Regions from separate parts of the Micromonospora sp. NPDC049282 genome, predicted to be linked through region 3. Evidence: riboswitches for the same ligand, from Rfam matches in the RefSeq annotation. Region 3 holds a riboswitch; each other region holds the start of a gene.
What was found. A riboswitch is a leader RNA that binds a small molecule or an ion and turns the genes downstream of it on or off. The one in region 3 is predicted to bind cyclic di-AMP.
Positions count from the first base shown of each region.

Region 1 (4,174 bases), on a different contig from region 3:
TCGTGAAGTCGTTGCGTCCGGGTGGTGTCGTGCAGATCGCTCCCCGAGGGGAGATCGACGTCGACACCGCGTACGAGGTCCGGGAAGCAATCGCCGAGGTGCTCGCCAAGGGACGCCCCGCCCGGATCGAGCTGAACATGCGGCTCGTCACGTTCATCGACTCGGTCGGCATCAGCGCCATGGTGGCCGGCTTCCAGACCTGTGAGGTCAGCGGCGTCAAGCTCGTGGTCACCGAGCCGAGCCGGTTCGTGCACCGGCAGCTCTGGGTGACCGGCCTGCTCGGCCTCTTCGGCGCGCCCGAGCCCTGGTTCGCCGACGACATCCCCGAGGTGCTCCCGGGCGCCTGAGGCGCGCGACCGCCGCCGAGCGTGGAGACCGGCGCCTGAGCGCCACCTCGGCCTCGCCGACCGGGGGACCTTCGACCCGTTGCCAGCCCGGCCCCGGTACGGGACGATCGTCCGGACCCACGACGGCGAGGGGGACCGGTTTGCAGAGCAGCGACAGCTTCAGCTACACCGTGCAGGCCCGGTGTCGCCGGGCGGACGCGGTAGCCCTGCTCGGCGACCTGAGCCGGCAGGGCGAGCTGCATCCGTTGATCGTGCGGGTCCGCCGGCTGCCGCCCCGGCCGGGCGCGCTGGCCAGCTACGCGATCACCGATCGGCTGGAGCTCGGTCCGCTGCACTTCCCGGTGACCTACCAGGCGGACGTGCTGATCGCCAACGAGGACGAGGTGGTCACCGTCGCCCGGCAGCAGCCGGCGACGACGGTGCGCAACCACACCCGGCTGCGCGACGAGCCCGACGGCGTGGTGCGGATCGACGTGGAGATCACCCTCACCGCGCCGGCGCCGCTGTTCGGCTACGCGTTCCGCCAGGCCCGGGCGGCCCACCTGGGCCTCGCCGCCCGCCTCGGCGCGACCCTGGAGGGTCGGCCGGCCTGACTCGGCGGGTCAGCCGGGCCGGCCCCGCCGCATTCGCCCCCACGGCTTGTACGTGGACAGCACGGTGGCGATCAGCAGGAGCGTGGTGGAGACGGCCGGCGGCACCACCAGGTCGACCCGCAGGTGCGCGTCGGCGGCCCCGGCGAGCGCGCCGAGGTGCCGGATCCGGGGGGTGAGCAGGAGCAGCACCAGACCGAGCATGACGGTGGTGAGCGCGAACTTCACCAGCACCCAGCGCCAGCGCAGCAGGCCCCACGGGGTGAGCAGCGCGCTCACGGTCCCGACCAGCCAGACCGCCACGCTCAGCGGCGCGAACAGCCAGGTGACCAGCAGCGCCGCCGCCGGGTAGACCACCTCGGGGTTGGCCCCGCGCAGCCCGGCCACGCCGAGCGCGAGCAGCGTCAGGTCGGTGCCGAGCCAGCCCAGCGAGGTGGTCAGGTGCGCGGTGAGCAGCGCCTTGCGGCCGGCGGGGGAGAGTCGTCTCATGCCCCGATCGTCGGCCGTCGCGCGGCCCGGGTCGTGGGCCGCGCGACGACATCCGGCGTACGTCGTGGGGCGTAGGGACTCAGTAGACCGACAGGTGCACGTGGTTGGTGTGGTCGCTGGACGGGTCGCCGTTGCCGCCGCTGTACGACTTCCAGCCGCTGCTGGGCAGCCAGATCCGCTTGAACCAGATCACGTAGAGCACGGCGAGCGGGTCGGCGTTGCGGATGAGGTAGGCCGACAGGTTGTTGCCGTACGTCTTGTCGCCGCCGCTGGCGACGCCGCCGAAGCCGTCCTTCTGCGCCGCGAAGTCGCAGGCCCGCCCCTTCGGGTGCTCGCCCGAGCCGCTGGGGCGGTGGCACGAGACGTACCGGGTGAAGCCGGCCGCCTTGGCCTGTTGCAACGCGTGCAGGGTGCGCGGGGTGATGCAGCCGCTGGCCGGCGTCGGGTCGTTGACGCTGCACGACTCCGCCGGCCACGAGCCGTCGGAGTTGCGCTTGGCCGGCTTCGCGTTCGCCGTGGACGTGCCCCCAGGGCTGCCGCCGCCGTCGCTGCTGCGGCTGCTGCCGCTGTCGGCGGCCGGCCGCCGGTTGGCGACCTCCAGTGCCCGCTCGGCCTGGTCCTTGCGCTTGGCCATCAGCGTGACCTGCTTGCGCTGTTCGCGGATCTCGCCGTCGAGCGCGGCGCGGGTGCGGATCGCCTCGTCCCGGGTCGTGATCAGGTCGCGCAGCGTCCGGTCCTCGTGCGCGGCGACCGTCTCCAGGGCCGCGGCCCGGTCCATGAAGCCTTCCGGGCTACGGCTGGCGAGCAGCGCGGCGGCGGTGCCCATCCGGCCGGTGCGGTACGCCACCTGGGCGATCTCGCCGACCTTGGCGTCGCGCTCGGCCAGCTCCACGTCGATCGTCCCGAGCCGGTCGTTGAGCTGCTTCTGCCGGGTAACCGAGTGGTTCAGCGCGGCCTTGGCGTCCAGCCAGCCCTTGCTGGCCGCGTCGAGCTGCTCGCGCAGCGTCGGGGTGCCGCCCTCGTCGTCGTCGCCGGGTGCGGCGGCGAGCAGGCCGGTCGGGTAGGTCGACCGCGCCGCCGAGGCGGGGGAGGCCGGCACGGTCGCGACGCCGAGGGCCAGCGTCGCGACGAGCAGGGCCGCCAACCGGGCGGCCGTCCGTCGTACAGGTGCCACTGTGGGCATTCAGGTGTCCTTCCGTCAGCCGCCGACCGGGTTAGCTGACGGGTTCGGGACGGAAGATCCCTACCGCTGACGCGGATGCACCCCACGTGCGTGGTTCCCCGGCTCGCCCTGCGGGCGATTAGGCGCCGGCCGCGCCCACGGGCGCCGGAGTGGCGCCCGGGGTGTGGCCGCGACCGAGCCTACCGGCGCTGCCCGGAGCCGGCTCCGCCGACCGGAGCCAGTTACCGGGCAAAACCGGCATATGCCAACAATAACCACACTGATTTAAGTCTGTCCTAATTACCACTCGCTCGGGCCGCAGGCCCCGGCTGACGCTCCGGGTTCGATCTGCAACGTGGCGTGGTCGATCGAGAAGTCCTCGTGCAGGGCGGCCCGGGCGGCGGCCAGCACGGTGGCGACCTCGGCGCCCGCGTCGACGGCCAGGTGCGCCGAGGCCACGTCCATGCCCGAGGTGAGCGTCCAGACGTGCAGGTCGTGCACCTCGGCCACGCCTGGCACGGCGGCCAGCCGGTCGTGCACCGCGGTCACCTGGAGGTGCTCCGGCGCGGCCTGCACCAGGATGCGCACCGCGGCCCGACCGAGCCGCCAGGTGCGCGGCAGGATGAACAGGCCGATCGCCACGGCGACCAGCGGGTCGGCCCACCACCAGTCGGTGCCGGCGATGACCAGCGCGGCGCCGATCACGCCCAGCGAGCCGAGCAGGTCGCCGAGCACCTCCAGGTACGCCCCGCGCAGGTTGATGCTCTCCTGCGCGCCGGCTCGCAGCAGCGCGAACGCGGCGATGTTGGCGAGCAGGCCGAGCGCGGCGACCACGAGCATCGGCCCGGCGAGCACCTCCGGCGGCTCGCCGAACCGGCGTACCGCCTCGATCAGGACGTAGATCGCGACGGCGCCGAGCAGCACCGCGTTGGCCAGCGCCGCGAGCACCTCGAGCCGGTAGAGCCCGAACGTGCGCTGCGGGTCGGTGCGGGCACGCCGGGTGGCGCTGATCGCCGCGAGCGCCATGCCGATGCCGAGCACGTCGGTGAACATGTGCCCGGCGTCGGAGAGCAGGGCGAGCGAGCCGGTCGTGAAGGCGGCCACCGCCTCGACCAGCATCAGCACGGTGAGCAGCGCGAAGGCGGCCCAGAGCCGCCCCCGGTGGCGGTGTGCCGCGTTGGCCACCGCCCCGCTGTGGTCATGACCTGCGCCCACGCACACACCCTCCGCCCCGTGCCTCGGCCGGAACCAATCTATGCTCACATCGCTATGTGTGCAAGTGAGCGTCTGGTCACGCCACCGGGTCGAGCGTGGTCAGGCGCTGGGTGGCCCGGGAGAGCGCCACGTAGAGCGTCCGGACCCCGGAGCCGGGATCGGCCCGGATCTCGCCCGGCGCGACCAGCACCACGCCGTCGTACTCCATGCCCTTGGCCTGCAGGCTGTTCACCACCTGGAGCCGGCCGGCGCCGATCCCGCCCAGCCAGCCGGCCACCTCGTCCCGGCGCGGCACCGGCGTGATCACGCCGACCGTGCCCTCCACCTCGGCCAGCAGCGCCCGGGCCGCCTCGACCGTGGCCGCGGGCAGC
Region 1 covers NZ_JBICSL010000025.1:14,253-18,426, reverse strand. Annotated here, with positions in the region: gene ACGFI2_RS28090 (STAS domain-containing protein) at 1-347, shown strand, start outside; gene ACGFI2_RS28085 (SRPBCC family protein) at 488-940, shown strand; gene ACGFI2_RS28080 (hypothetical protein) at 950-1,426, opposite strand; gene ACGFI2_RS28075 (coiled-coil domain-containing protein) at 1,506-2,609, opposite strand; cyclic di-AMP (ydaO/yuaA leader) riboswitch at 2,614-2,744, opposite strand; gene ACGFI2_RS28070 (cation diffusion facilitator family transporter) at 2,889-3,803, opposite strand; gene ACGFI2_RS28065 (HelD family protein) at 3,880-4,174, opposite strand, start outside.
Region 1: linked by a shared signal. The riboswitch ahead of ACGFI2_RS28075 (coiled-coil domain-containing protein) and the one ahead of ACGFI2_RS04455 (transglycosylase family protein) in region 3 are both predicted to bind cyclic di-AMP.

Region 2 (4,174 bases), on a different contig from region 3:
TCGGACCAGGAAGCCATGCGGACATTCTATCGAACAGGTGTACGAAGAAGTAGTCCGACACGCAGGTCACCGATAGCGGTCGCTATGGTGTTCCGATGCTGCTCTCCGACCGCGACCTGGTCTCCGAGATCAAGGCGGGCACGCTCGCGCTGGAGCCCTTCGAGCCCACGCTGGTGCAGCCGTCCAGCATCGACGTACGCCTGGACCGGCTGTTCCGGGTCTTCAACAACCACCTTTACACCCACATCGACCCGTCCGTGCAGCAGGACGACCTGACATCGATGGTGGAGGTTCCCGAGGGGCAGCCGTTCGTGCTGCACCCGGGCGAGTTCGTGCTCGCGTCCACACTCGAGGTGATCTCGCTGGGCGAGGAACTGGCCGGCCGACTGGAGGGCAAGTCGTCGCTGGGGCGACTCGGTCTGCTCACCCACTCCACCGCCGGCTTCATCGATCCGGGCTTCTCCGGCCACGTCACACTGGAGCTGTCCAACGTGGCCAACCTGCCGATCACGCTCTGGCCGGGCATGAAGATCGGTCAGTTGTGCATCTTCCGGCTCTCCTCGCCGGCCGAGCACCCGTACGGCTCGGCCGTCTACGGCTCGCGTTACCAGGGCCAGCGCGGCCCGACGCCGAGCCGGTCCTGGCAGAGCTGGCGCACCTGGCCGACCCGCTGACGCTCTCCGCCGCTGTTGAGCGGGGCCCCCTCCTATGCGGAATGCGTTGACAGGGGGCCCCTCCTTGCACCTCAGCCGGGGCGGCCGTAGCTGTTGATGTCGCCGTCGTCGACGCGCTTCATGGTGATGGGCTTGCCGGACTGGGAGGCGTGCACCACCCAGCCGTCGCCGACGTACATGCCCACGTGGTGCAGGTCGCCGTAGTAGAAGACCAGGTCACCGGCGCGCAACTCGGCGCGGCTGACCCGCCGCGTGACGTTGTGCTGCTGGCGGGCGTTGTGCGGCAGCGAGACACCGGCCTTGGCCCAGGCGGCCATGGTCAGGCCCGAGCAGTCGAAGTGGTCCGGGCCGGCGGCGCCCCAGACGTAGATCTTGCCGATCTGGGCGCAGGCGAACTTGACCGCCACCCCGGCCGCGCCGCCGGGATATCCGGCCGGGCAGGGGGCCGGCCGGAGCGGGCCGCCGCCACCGTTGCCGTACACCTTGAGCCGCAGTTTCTGGAGCTTGGCGATCTCGGCGTCGATCTGCTTCTTCTTCGCCGCGAGCTGCGCCTCGGTACGGCTCAGGTCGGCGACCATCGCGTCCAGCGGCTTCTTCTTCGCGGCCAGCTCGTCGCGCAGCTCGGCGATGTCGCGTACCTGCTCCTGCTGGTGGTGCGCGAAGCGGTCGAGCATCTCCAGACCGCTGACCAGCTCGCTCGGTGAGCGGCTGCCCAGCAGGGCGTTGACGGTGGAGAGGTTGTCACCCTTGTAGGCGTCGGCGGCGAGCCCGCCGACCTGCCCGAGCGCGGCGTCCACCCGGGCCTGGAGCGGGGCGATCTGCTTGCCGAGCGCGTCGGCCTGCCGGCGTCGCACGCCGAGCTGCTCGCGTACGGCGTTGACCTGCTCGATGACGGGTTCGAGCTTGTTCCAGTCGCGGTCGATCTGGGCCTCGATCTCGGCGACCGAGGGTTCGGCGCGGGCCGCCGTCGCGCCACCGGTCAGAACGACCGCGGCGCCGACCAGGGCGGCGAGTGTGGGGGTGAAGCGGGACCAGCGGGAACGCGGCACGACTGCGGACCGGTCCGTGGACCGGCTCGACGTCGGCCGCGGGGCATGGTGTGCCACCGGGCGTCCGTACTCCTTCGTCTGACCGCCTACCGGGTTAGCTGACGGGTTCGGGCGGGAAGGGAGCCGCCCTACCGCAGTGACTGCGGATTCACCCCAGGTACCTGGGTCCCCGGTTCGCCCGTGGGCGACTCGGCGGTGTCGGACCGTCACCGCCCGGGTTGGACGATGAAACTGGCGGCCGACGATTGACCAGAGTAGGGACCTCTGTTATCGATCCGCAACCCGAACGGCAGTGACACTCCGTACCGGATGTGCCGGTCGGACGCGAATGAAGCTTTCTTTCACATCAGATTACCCACCGGAAAGGCATTGACCCTCCCGGGCCAACGGAGTGAGGGTGGGGGACGCAGTGACCCCCATCCCTGTCCAGGAGGTTCGATGCACCTCTCACCCCCGCCCTCGGGCGGACGGATACTGCTCGCCGCCGCCGTGGCGACCGCCGCCGCGCTGGCGACCACCGGCCCGGTGACCGCCGCGCCACAGGCCGCCCCACCCGCCGGAGACCGGCAGCAGCAGTACGCCGCCGCGGCGGCCGAGTACGGCGTGCCGCAGAACGTGCTGCTCGGGGTCTCCTACCTGGAGTCCCGCTGGGATGCCCACCCGGGCCAGCCCAGCACCAGCGGCGGCTACGGCCCGATGCACCTGACCGACGCCACGCACGTGCTCGCCACGCCGGGCAGCGCGCACGTCGACGAGGACGAGGACCCGCGCGGCGACGACTCACGCCCGCTCACCCTCGACCCGGCCACCGCCGCCGCGCCGGCCCGGGAGACACCACTCCCGACGGCCTCGCTACAGACGCTCGACGCCGCCGCGACGCTCACCGGGCTCGACGCGCAGAAGCTGCGCACCGACCCGGCCGCGAACATCCGTGGTGGCGCGGCGCTGCTCGCCTCGTACCAGAAGGCACTGGGCGGGCCGGTCGGCGCCGGCAGCGACCCGGCGGCCTGGTACGGCGCGGTGGCCCGCTACTCCGGCGCGGACACCTCCGACGCGGCGGCCGCCTTCGCCGACGAGGTCTACGACCAGCTCGGCCAGGGCGCGACCCGCACCACCGACGACGGGCAGCGGGTCACGCTGGCCGCCACCGCCGCGCGCCCGGACCGCGCCGGCCTGGCCCGGCTCGGGCTGCGCCACGCCGCGCGGCCGGACGGGCTGGAGTGCCCGGTGCGGCTGGCCTGCGAGTGGATCCCCGCGCCGTACGAGCAGCTCAGCGCGGACCCGGGCGACTACGGCAACCACGACCTGGGCAACCGGCCGAAGCAGCAGAAGATCGAGTACATCGTCATCCACGACACCGAGGGCTACTTCGACCCGAGCGTCGACCTGGTGAAGCGGGCCGACTACCTGGGCTGGCACTACACGCTGCGCTCGGTGGACGGTTACGTCGCCCAGCACATCAAGGCCAAGGATGTCGGCTGGCACGCCGGCAACTGGTACGTCAACGCCAAGTCCATCGGCCTGGAACACGAGGGCTTCGCCGGGCAGGGCACCTGGTACACCGAGGCGATGTACCGCAGCTCGGCGAAGCTGGTCCGGTACCTGGCGCAGAAGTTCGGCATCCCGATGGACCGGCAGCACATCATCGGCCACGACAACGTGCCCGGCACCACCGCCGGCACCGTCCGGGGCATGCACTGGGACCCGGGGCCCTACTGGGACTGGTCGCACTACTTCGACCTGATGAAGGCGCCGTTCCGGACCACCGGCACGTCGCGTACCGGGCTGGTCACCATCGACCCGGACTTCGCCACCAACCGGCCGGCGTTCGTCGGCTGCAACCAGCAGCCGCCGGGCGTGCCGACGCCCACCCCGCCGGCCGAGACCTGCCCGTCGCGCGGCTCCTCGGCGGTGATCCTGCGGAGCGCGCCGAGCGCGGACGCCCCGCTCGTCAACGACCTCGGGCTGCGCCCGGACGGCACGCCGGACACCATGTACATCTCGGACCACGGGGCCCGCGCCTCCGCCGGACAGACGTACGCGGTGGCCGGCCGGCAGGGTGACTGGACGGCGATCTGGTATCTCGGCCAGAAGGCGTGGTTCCACAACCCGGCCTCGGCGCCCACCGGGAAGTGGGCGACCGGCTTCGTGGTGACGCCGCGGCCCGGCAAGGCCACGATCCCGGTGTACGGCCGCGCCTACCCGGAGCAGGCCGCCTACCCGGACACCATCCCCTACCAGGCCATCTCCCCTCTCCAGTACACGCTCGCCGCCGGCCAGCGGTACGCGGTCGGCGGCGTGCTGCCGGGCGAGTACTACCGGGCCGTCTCGTTCGACGGCTCGGCCCCCGGTGACCAGACCGTGGTGCGGGGCGAGAACCGCTACGTGCAGGTCCAGTTCGGCCACCGGATCATGTTCGTGAACCTCGCCGACGTGCTGATCCTGCCGTCG
Region 2 covers NZ_JBICSL010000006.1:233,141-237,314, forward strand. Annotated here, with positions in the region: gene ACGFI2_RS13765 (pyridoxamine 5'-phosphate oxidase family protein) at 1-17, opposite strand, end outside; gene dcd (dCTP deaminase) at 96-674, shown strand; gene ACGFI2_RS13775 (NlpC/P60 family protein) at 746-1,723, opposite strand; cyclic di-AMP (ydaO/yuaA leader) riboswitch at 1,791-1,928, opposite strand; gene ACGFI2_RS13780 (N-acetylmuramoyl-L-alanine amidase) at 2,162-4,174, shown strand, end outside.
Region 2: linked by a shared signal. The riboswitch ahead of ACGFI2_RS13775 (NlpC/P60 family protein) and the one ahead of ACGFI2_RS04455 (transglycosylase family protein) in region 3 are both predicted to bind cyclic di-AMP.

Region 3 (4,174 bases):
CGCGGTCAGCGTGCCGGCGCAGTCCGGTGACCCGACCTGCGCCGGCGGCACGCCGACGCCCACGCCGACCACCACGACCACCCCGCCGTCCGGCGGCTGCTCCGGCAACAAGCTGGCCAACCCCGGCTTCGAGTCGGGCAACGTGAGCTGGACCGTCTCGTCCGGCGTCATCACCACGGACAGCGGCCAGGCGGCGCACGGCGGCTCGTACAAGGCGTGGCTCGACGGCTACGGCTCCTCGCACACCGACACGCTCAGCCAGTCGGTCACCATCCCGGCCGGCTGCCGGGCGACGCTCAGCTTCTGGCTGCACATCGACAGCGCGGAGTCGACCACCTCCACCGCCTACGACAAGCTGACCGTCAAGGCCGGCAGCACCACGCTGGCCACCTACTCCAACCTGAACAAGGCCACCGGCTACGTGCAGCGGTCCTTCGACGTCTCGTCGCTGGCCGGCACCACGGCGACCATCTCGTTCAGCGGCGTGGAGGACGCCTCCCTGCAGACGTCCTTCGTCGTCGACGACACGGCGGTCACGCTGAGCTGACCCCGACGCGAGCGGCCGGCCGTCGTCCTCCCGACGGCCGGCCGTTCCGCGTCTCCGGCTCGCGGCTTGCGGGATCTGGTACGGAACGGCCTCTCATAGGGGACTTCCGTACCAAGATCTACATCTTGGCGGGCGGTCAGGCGGAGCGGGCGGAGCGGGCGGTTCGGGACGCGGCGACGCGGTCGCGGCGGATCCGCGCGGCCACCTCGTGCATCGTCCGGCTGAACAGCTCCGCCTGGTCGGGCAGGCCGCCGAGGCGGGCGGCGAGCGCGTCGGTGTCCGCCCGGGCGGAGTCGCCGACCTGCGCGTCCAACTCGCTCAGCGCGTCGTTGACGGCGTCGACCAGGTGTCCGCAGAGAACCTCCAGCGGCAACCCGGCCAGCTCCGGGTCGACGACGACGGAGTGCAACCGGCCACCCTGGACGGCGACCGCCCGGACCCGGCCGCCGACGGCCGCGCCCTCGGCCCGGAGCAGCTCGCCCGGCTCGCCGTCGGCGAGCACGCAGGCCCGGGACCGCATCGCGGCCAGCGCCTGCTGCGTGCGGGTCAGCAGCTCGTCGAGGCTCGCGGCGGCCGAGAACGCATCGTTGGTCATATCCGCGCTTTCTTCACGTCTTAGCCGAGTCTGGTGACCATAGCAACAGGCGGCGACGGAACCTCGTCACCCGCCGCACCAGGCCGGCCGCCGACGCCGGGAGCAGGACGGACGCCCACCACTCCCGGCGTGTCGCGCGGGGGCGAACGCCCGGCCGGACGACCGGCCGGGCGCTCGCGTCGCCTGCCGGCGCGACGTGGTCCCGAGGACTCGCGACCCGGACCCGCAGCACGCGACCGGACCGACGGGACGCGACGCAGACGCGACACGGCGGCCCGGAGCCGGGGATCAGCGCAGGCGCAGCCGCTGGCCCGGGAAGATCAGGCCGGGATCGTCGCCGACCACGCCCCGGTTACACGCGTGCAGGGCGCGCCACCCACCGGCGACGTGCTTCGCCGCGGCGATCTCGGACAGGGTGTCGCCGGGCCGCACCAGGTAGGCGCCGGTGGCCGGCGCGCCGCGCCGCTCACCGCCCGACGAGGTGGCCCTCTTCGTGGTCGGGGCCTTCCTGGACGCGGTGGAGCCCGACTCCTTGCCGGCGTGCGTCCGGCTCGACCCGGCCTTCCTGCCGCTCCACCCGGCCTTCCTGCCGCAGACCGGCCAGGCGCCGATGCCCTGCCCGTCGAGGACCCTCTCGGCGACGGCGATCTGCTCGGAGCGGCTGGCCCGGTCGGCGCGGGCGGCGTACCGCTGGCCGCCGTGGCCGTTCCAGGTGCCGCGCGAGAACTGGAGCCCGCCGTAGTAGCCGTTGCCGGTGTTGATGTGCCAGTTGCCGCCCGACTCGCACCGGGCGACGGCGTCCCAGTTCAGGCTCGCGGCGGCGGCCGGCGCGGCCGGCCCGAGCAGCGCCACGGCGCCGGTAGCGGCGCCGGCTACGAGCGCGCCGATCACGGTACGGCGGCGCCGGGCTGAGTATGCGGTTGACATGTGGATTCCTCCACGCCGACGAGGTGAGCTGTCGGGTTCGGGCCGAGGAGCCCGGCCGCCGGTGGCGGCTTCACCCCGAGGTGACGTGCACCGTGGAACGTGTGGGTCCCCCGCTCCCGCCCGAGGTCCGGGTACCACCGGGCCGGCGGCGGGATTAGGCGTTACCGGCCCGTGGTGTCCGCGACTGCGAACGGAACCGAGGCTAGGGACGATTTCCGACGATCGCCCGCTTCTTGGGACGTTCTTCACCCGCCCGGGCTACCGTGCGACCGCCGCGTCCACGGTGGTCGGGTCCGCCATCACCCGGCCGGTGGTGGGGCTACCGTGGGGCGGGACCGGCAAGATCGCGTAAGGAGCGGGGCGATGACCGACCACGGACACGAGCTGACCTTCGGTGGCTTCCTCACCCCCGCCGCCGGTCGCCCCGACCAGGTGGTGGCGCTGGCCACGCTCTGCGAACAGGTCGGGCTCGACCTGGTCACCTTCCAGGACCACCCGTACCAGCCGGGCTTTCTGGACACGTGGACGCTGATGTCGTACGTGGCCGCCGCCACCGCCCGGATCGGTCTGGCCGGCAACGTGCTCAACCTGCCGCTGCGCCAACCTGTGGTGCTGGCCCGCAGCGTGGCCAGCCTGGACCTGCTCACCGGCGGCCGGGTCGAACTGGGGTTGGGCGCGGGCGCGTTCTGGGACGCGATCGAGGCGACCGGCGGGCGGCGGCTCTCCCCCGGCGCGGCGGTCGACGCGCTGGACGAGGCGATCCAGGTCATCCGCGAGGTCTGGGACACCGAGCGGCGCGGCATGATCCGGGTGCCCGGGGAGCACTACCGGGTGGTCGGGGCGAAGCGCGGTCCGGCGCCGGCGCACCCGGTGGGCATCTGGGTGGGCGCGTACAAGCCGCGCATGCTGCGGCTGGTCGGGCGGGCCGCGGACGGCTGGCTGCCGTCGCTGGCGTATCTGCCGAAGGGACCGGACGACCTGCCGGCGCTCAACGCGCTGGTCGACGAGGGCGCGCGGGCAGCCGGGCGCGATCCGGGCGCGATCCGCCGGATGCTCAACGTCACCGGCACGTTCACCCGCTCGTCCACCGGCTTCCTCGCCGGGCCGCCGGAGCGGTGGGTCGAGGAGCTGGCCGGCCTCACCCTGGAGCACGGCGTCACCACGTTCATCCTCGGCAGCGACGAGCCGCGCGCCCTCCAGATCTTCGCCCAGGAGGTGGCGCCGGCGGTCCGGGAGCTGGTCGCGGCCGAGCGCACCACGCCGGGCAGCGGCGCCCGGGCCGTCGCCGACGAGCAGGCCGCCGCCGGCGGCCCGACCACGCTCGCGGTCACCCCCACCCCCGATCCGGGGGTACGGCTGAGCGCCCGCCGCCTCTGGGACGAGACGACCCGACCGACCGCCCCGCCGCCACCGGCCGGACAGGTCTACCCCGCCCGGGGGCAGGCCGCCGGGCAGCACCTGGTGGACGTGCACGACCACCTGCGTCAGGAGCTGGCCCAGGTGCGCGACCTGCTCGACCAGGTCCGGCGCGGGGCGGTGTCGCCGGGCGGGGCCCGGGCCGCGCTGAACGAGATGACCATGCGGCAGAACGACTGGACGCTGGGCGCCTACTGCGCGGCGTACTGCACGGTGGTGACCCAGCACCACGGCCTGGAGGACGCGTCGATCTTCCCGCACCTGCGCCGCTCCGACGCCGGGCTGGCGCCGGTGCTGGACCGCCTCGAGCAGGAGCACGTGGTGATCCACGGGGTAGTGGAGAGCGTCGACCGGGCACTGGTGGAGCTGATCCGCTCCCCCGGCGACTTCACCGGCCTGCAGGAGGCGGTGGACCTGCTCACCGACACCCTGTTGTCACATCTGTCCTACGAGGAGCACCAGATCGTCGAGCCGCTGGCCCGACACGGCTTCTTCCCCGGCCAGCTGTGACAAGCGGGAGCCCCTCCTATCGCGTAGGCGATAAGAAGAGGCCCCTCCTTGCATCTAGAGGTTGCGGGCGAGACGGTCGGCGAGGATGCGGGTGAAGCGGGCCGGGTCGGCCAGCTCCCCACCCTCGGCCAGCAGCGCCATGCCGTACAGCAGCTCGGCGGTCTCGGTCAGCGCGGCGG
Region 3 covers NZ_JBICSL010000002.1:141,886-146,059, forward strand. Annotated here, with positions in the region: gene ACGFI2_RS04445 (M4 family metallopeptidase) at 1-547, shown strand, start outside; gene ACGFI2_RS04450 (YbaB/EbfC family DNA-binding protein) at 684-1,142, opposite strand; gene ACGFI2_RS04455 (transglycosylase family protein) at 1,431-2,069, opposite strand; cyclic di-AMP (ydaO/yuaA leader) riboswitch at 2,068-2,240, opposite strand; gene ACGFI2_RS04460 (LLM class flavin-dependent oxidoreductase) at 2,433-3,995, shown strand; gene htpG (molecular chaperone HtpG) at 4,050-4,174, opposite strand, start outside.

Region 4 (4,174 bases), on a different contig from region 3:
GGCAGCGCGGTCAGCTCGGTGCTGACGGCGTTGACGCAGTGGCCGCAGGTCATGCCGTTCACCTGGTAGGTGGTGTCCATCTCGCCCTCCGATCTGATACCCCCTGGGGGTACAAGCGGAACGTTACCATACCCCCGAGGGGTACGCTATCCTCGACGGATGACCACGCCGTCCACCCCGACCCGGGGCTACACCGCCAGCAAGGACCAGCTCCTCGCCCGGCTCCGTCGCGTCGAGGGCCAGGTCCGGGGCATCGAGAAGATGGTCGAGGACGACCGTTACTGCATCGACGTGCTGACGCAGATCTCGGCCATCCAGGCCGCGCTGGACAAGGTCGCCCTGGGCCTGCTCGACGGCCACGCCCGGCACTGCATGCACGAGGGCGCCGCCGAGGGCCGCGCCGACGAGATGGCCACCGAGATGATGGCCGCCGTCGGCCGCCTGATGAAGCGCGGCTGACCAGGACTTCCGACCCCGGAAATGGGCCGCGCGGCCCGGCCCGCCCGGCCGCTCGTGCACGTACCGTCGAGGTGACGGCCGGGTCGGCGCCGCGCCGACCCGCCCGAACGGACGGAGGGCGGCCGGATGATGTGGTCGGGCCCGATGATGGGTTGGATGTGGCTCTGGTCCCTGCTGGCGCTCGCGGCGCTCGCGGGGCTGGTCTGGCTGGTGGTCAGGCTGCCCGGGGTGGGCTCCGCGACGCCGGGTACGGCCCGGCGCATCCTCGACGAGCGGTACGCGCGCGGCGAGATCGACGAGGACGACTACCGGCGGCGGCGCGCCGGCCTGAGCTGACCGCCGGTCACCCCCGCCCGGGCGCGGCCGGCGGATGGGCTCCGCAGCGGCCTGCCGGGCGCCCCGGTCGGCGCTGGCTACCATGGCCCGGCGACGACCGGGCGTGGTCAGCACCGTCCGCGCCGGCCGGGGACCGACCGGGCCGGTGACCGGGTCGCGCCGTCGACAGTTGGGAGACGCCGTGGGCGCCGACCACACCCGTCCCGCCCCCGCGCCACCCCGGGTACGCCGGCTTCTCCTCGCGACCGTCGTGCCGCTCCTCGCGCTCACCGTGATCGCGGCGCTGGCGCTCTGGCCCCGGTCGGGACCGGAGCCGGCGGGCGGCGCGAACGTGCCACGTCACCAGGGCACCGTGACCCGGGTGGTGACCGAGCCCTGCCCGCCGACCCCGGAGGCGCCGGAGGGCGCCGACGGCCGCTGCGGCACCGTGACCGTCGCCGCGGAGCAGGGCCCGGACGCCGGCAGGCAGGTCGAGACGCCGATCCCCGCGGGGCCCGGCGCGCCACGGGTCGAGGTCGGCGACGAGGTGATCCTGGTCGAGCTGACCGACCCGGCCGACCCGACGGTGAAGACCTACAACATCGCCGAGCACCAACGCGGCACGCCGCTGGTCTGGTTGGTGGCGCTCTTCGCCGCCGCGATCGTCGCCTTCGGCCGCTGGCGCGGTCTGGCCGCGCTCGGCGGGCTGGCGGCCAGCTTCGCCATCCTGCTCGGCTTCGTGCTGCCCGGGATCGGCGCCGGCCGGTCCCCACTGCCGGTGGCGATCGTCGGCGCCGCACTCATCATGTTCGTGGTGCTCTACCTGACCCACGGGATCAGCGCGCAGACCTCCGTGGCGGTGCTCGGCACGCTCGGCAGCCTGGTGGTCACCGGCGTGCTCGGCACGCTGGCCACCGGAGCCACCCACCTGACCGGCTTCGGCAGCGAGGACGCCACCACGCTGTCCATGTTCCAGGGCGAGGTCGACCTGCACGGGCTGCTGCTGGCCGGCATCATCATCGGCTCGCTGGGCGTGCTGGACGACGTCACGGTCACCCAGGCGGCGACCGTCACCGAGCTGGCGCGCGCCAACCCCGACCTGTCCCGGCGGCAGCTCTACCGGGCGGCCACCCGGGTCGGCCGGGCGCACATCGCGTCGACCGTCAACACCATCGTGCTGGCGTACGCGGGCGCCTCGCTGCCGCTGCTGCTCCTGCTGGTCGCCGACTCCCGCCCGGTGAGCGAGATCCTCACCAGCGAGTTCCTCGCCCAGGAGATCGTCCGCAGCGCGGTCGCCACGCTCGGTCTGATCGCCGCCGTACCGATGACCACCGCGCTGGCCGCGGTCGTCACCACCGCCGGCCGGCCCGTGCCGGACGCCGCCCCGGCGTCGCCACCGCCCGCGTCCCGGCCTCCACAGGGGCGGGACGAGGCGCTGGAGGCGCTCGGCGGACGGCGGCCCGGCGACCCGGGGAGCACGGAGGCCGCATGGTGACACTCCGCAGCGTGACGGCCGACGTCAAACGCGATGCTGCTCACGCTGGGCAATGTCGAATTCTCGCGATTGGTCGCCTTCCGGACGTAGATCCCCGGTCGGGATCTCGGGTAACCTCGCCCCGGTCACCGCCGAAGGCGCGCACCGGCGCCTGCGGTGCCGCCGCCCAATCGCCTCCGGGCGAACCGGGGAACCAGGTACATGGGGTGAATCCGCGCGAGCGGTAGGGGCCGCTTCCGTCCCGAACCCGTCAGCTAACCCGGTCGGCGGTCGACGGAAGGGAACACTGTGACGGCACCCCTGCGCCGCTGGTCGACACCCGTGGTGGCCGTGCTCGCCGCGTTCGCCGTGCTGGTCGGGCCGACCCCGGCGACGGCCGCCCCGCACGCCGCCGCCCCCAAGCCCTCCGGGCACGGGGAGGACGGCGAACCGCCGCTCATCACCGAGGCGATCGACTCCGCCAACCGGTCCTACGTCCAGGCGAAGGCGAAGCTCGCCAAGTCTCAGGAGCGCCAGAAGCGGCTGACCGCCGAGAAGGCGGCGGCGGAGGCCGAGCTGGCGGCGCTCAGCCCGCAGGTCAACCAGATCGCCGCGCAGTCCTACCGGACCGGGCGAATGGGCGCGATGGCGATGCTGCTGGAGAGCCGGTCGCCCGACTCGTTCGTCGAACGCGCCAGCGCCCTGGACGAACTGAACCTCTACAACGCGCAGCGGCTCGCCGCCGTCAACGCCGCCAGGACCCGCGCCGAGCAGGCCAAGATCGCCGCCGACGCCGAGGTGCGCGAGCAGGAGAAGCAGACCAACGCGATGGCCCGCGAGCGGACCGAGGCGCAGAAGGCGCTGAAGCTGGTCGGCGGGCTGGGCTTCACCGGCGGCCTGGTCTCGGCCACCTCGCCGGTCGCCCGGGTCGGCCCCGGCCGCACCGCCGACGGCGGTTGGAAGTCGGAGTCGTGCAGCGAGAACGACCCGACCACCTCCGGCTGCGTCACGCCGCGCACGCTGCACGCGTACAAGGAGGTCAAGCGCGCCGGCTTCAGCCGCTTCGTGGGCTGTTACCGACCGGGCGGGCCGTGGGAGCACCCCAAGGGCAAGGCCTGTGACTGGTCGCTGCAGAACAGCGGCTTCGCGCCGTGGCACAACAACGACACCCGCCGGTACGGCAACGAGGTGGCCGCCTTCCTCATCCGCAACGCGGACCGGCTGGGCATCTACTACGTGATCTGGAACCGGCAGATCTGGTTCCCGGCGACCGGCTGGAGTTCCTACAGCGGACCCTCCAACCACACCGACCACGTGCACATGTCGCTGCTCTGACGCGACAGGCACACGAAGAAGGGGCCGCCCGAGGGCGGCCCCTTCTCGCGTGTCCGGGTGCGACTCAGCCGGCGAGCGCCGGGTCCGCCGGCGCGGCCGGCGCGGGCAGCGGGGTCGGGGACTGCGCCACCGTCCGCACCTCGCCGCCGCTGAGCCGGTACGACATGCCGACCACCGCGCACGCTCCACCGGCCACCCGCTCGGCGAGCACCGTCGAACGGGCCAGCAGGGTCTCCACGATCTGCGCGATGTGGACGTCGACGATGCCGTCGAGGTCCTCGACCCCCTGCCGGGCGGCACGGAGCAGGCTGGGCGAGACGGCGTCCACCACGGCGCCCAGGTGTCCGGCCGGGGCGGAGCCGGTGCGTACCGCCTCGCGGGCCGCCTGGACCGCGCCGCACGAATCGTGGCCGAGCACCACCACGAGCGGCGTGCCGAGCACGGTGACCCCGTACTCCACGCTGCCGAGCACCTCGGGGCCGGCGGTGTGCCCGGCGGTGCGCACCACGAACAGGTCACCGAGACCGCGGTCGAAGATGATCTCGGCGGCGAGCCGGGAGTCGGAGCAGCCGACGATCACCGCGAACGGGT
Region 4 covers NZ_JBICSL010000003.1:211,659-215,832, reverse strand. Annotated here, with positions in the region: gene ACGFI2_RS07535 (heavy-metal-associated domain-containing protein) at 1-80, opposite strand, end outside; gene ACGFI2_RS07530 (metal-sensitive transcriptional regulator) at 160-459, shown strand; gene ACGFI2_RS07525 (SHOCT domain-containing protein) at 616-795, shown strand; gene ACGFI2_RS07520 (YibE/F family protein) at 977-2,269, shown strand; cyclic di-AMP (ydaO/yuaA leader) riboswitch at 2,423-2,553, shown strand; gene ACGFI2_RS07515 (coiled-coil domain-containing protein) at 2,558-3,583, shown strand; gene ACGFI2_RS07510 (carbonic anhydrase) at 3,648-4,174, opposite strand, start outside.
Region 4: linked by a shared signal. The riboswitch ahead of ACGFI2_RS07515 (coiled-coil domain-containing protein) and the one ahead of ACGFI2_RS04455 (transglycosylase family protein) in region 3 are both predicted to bind cyclic di-AMP.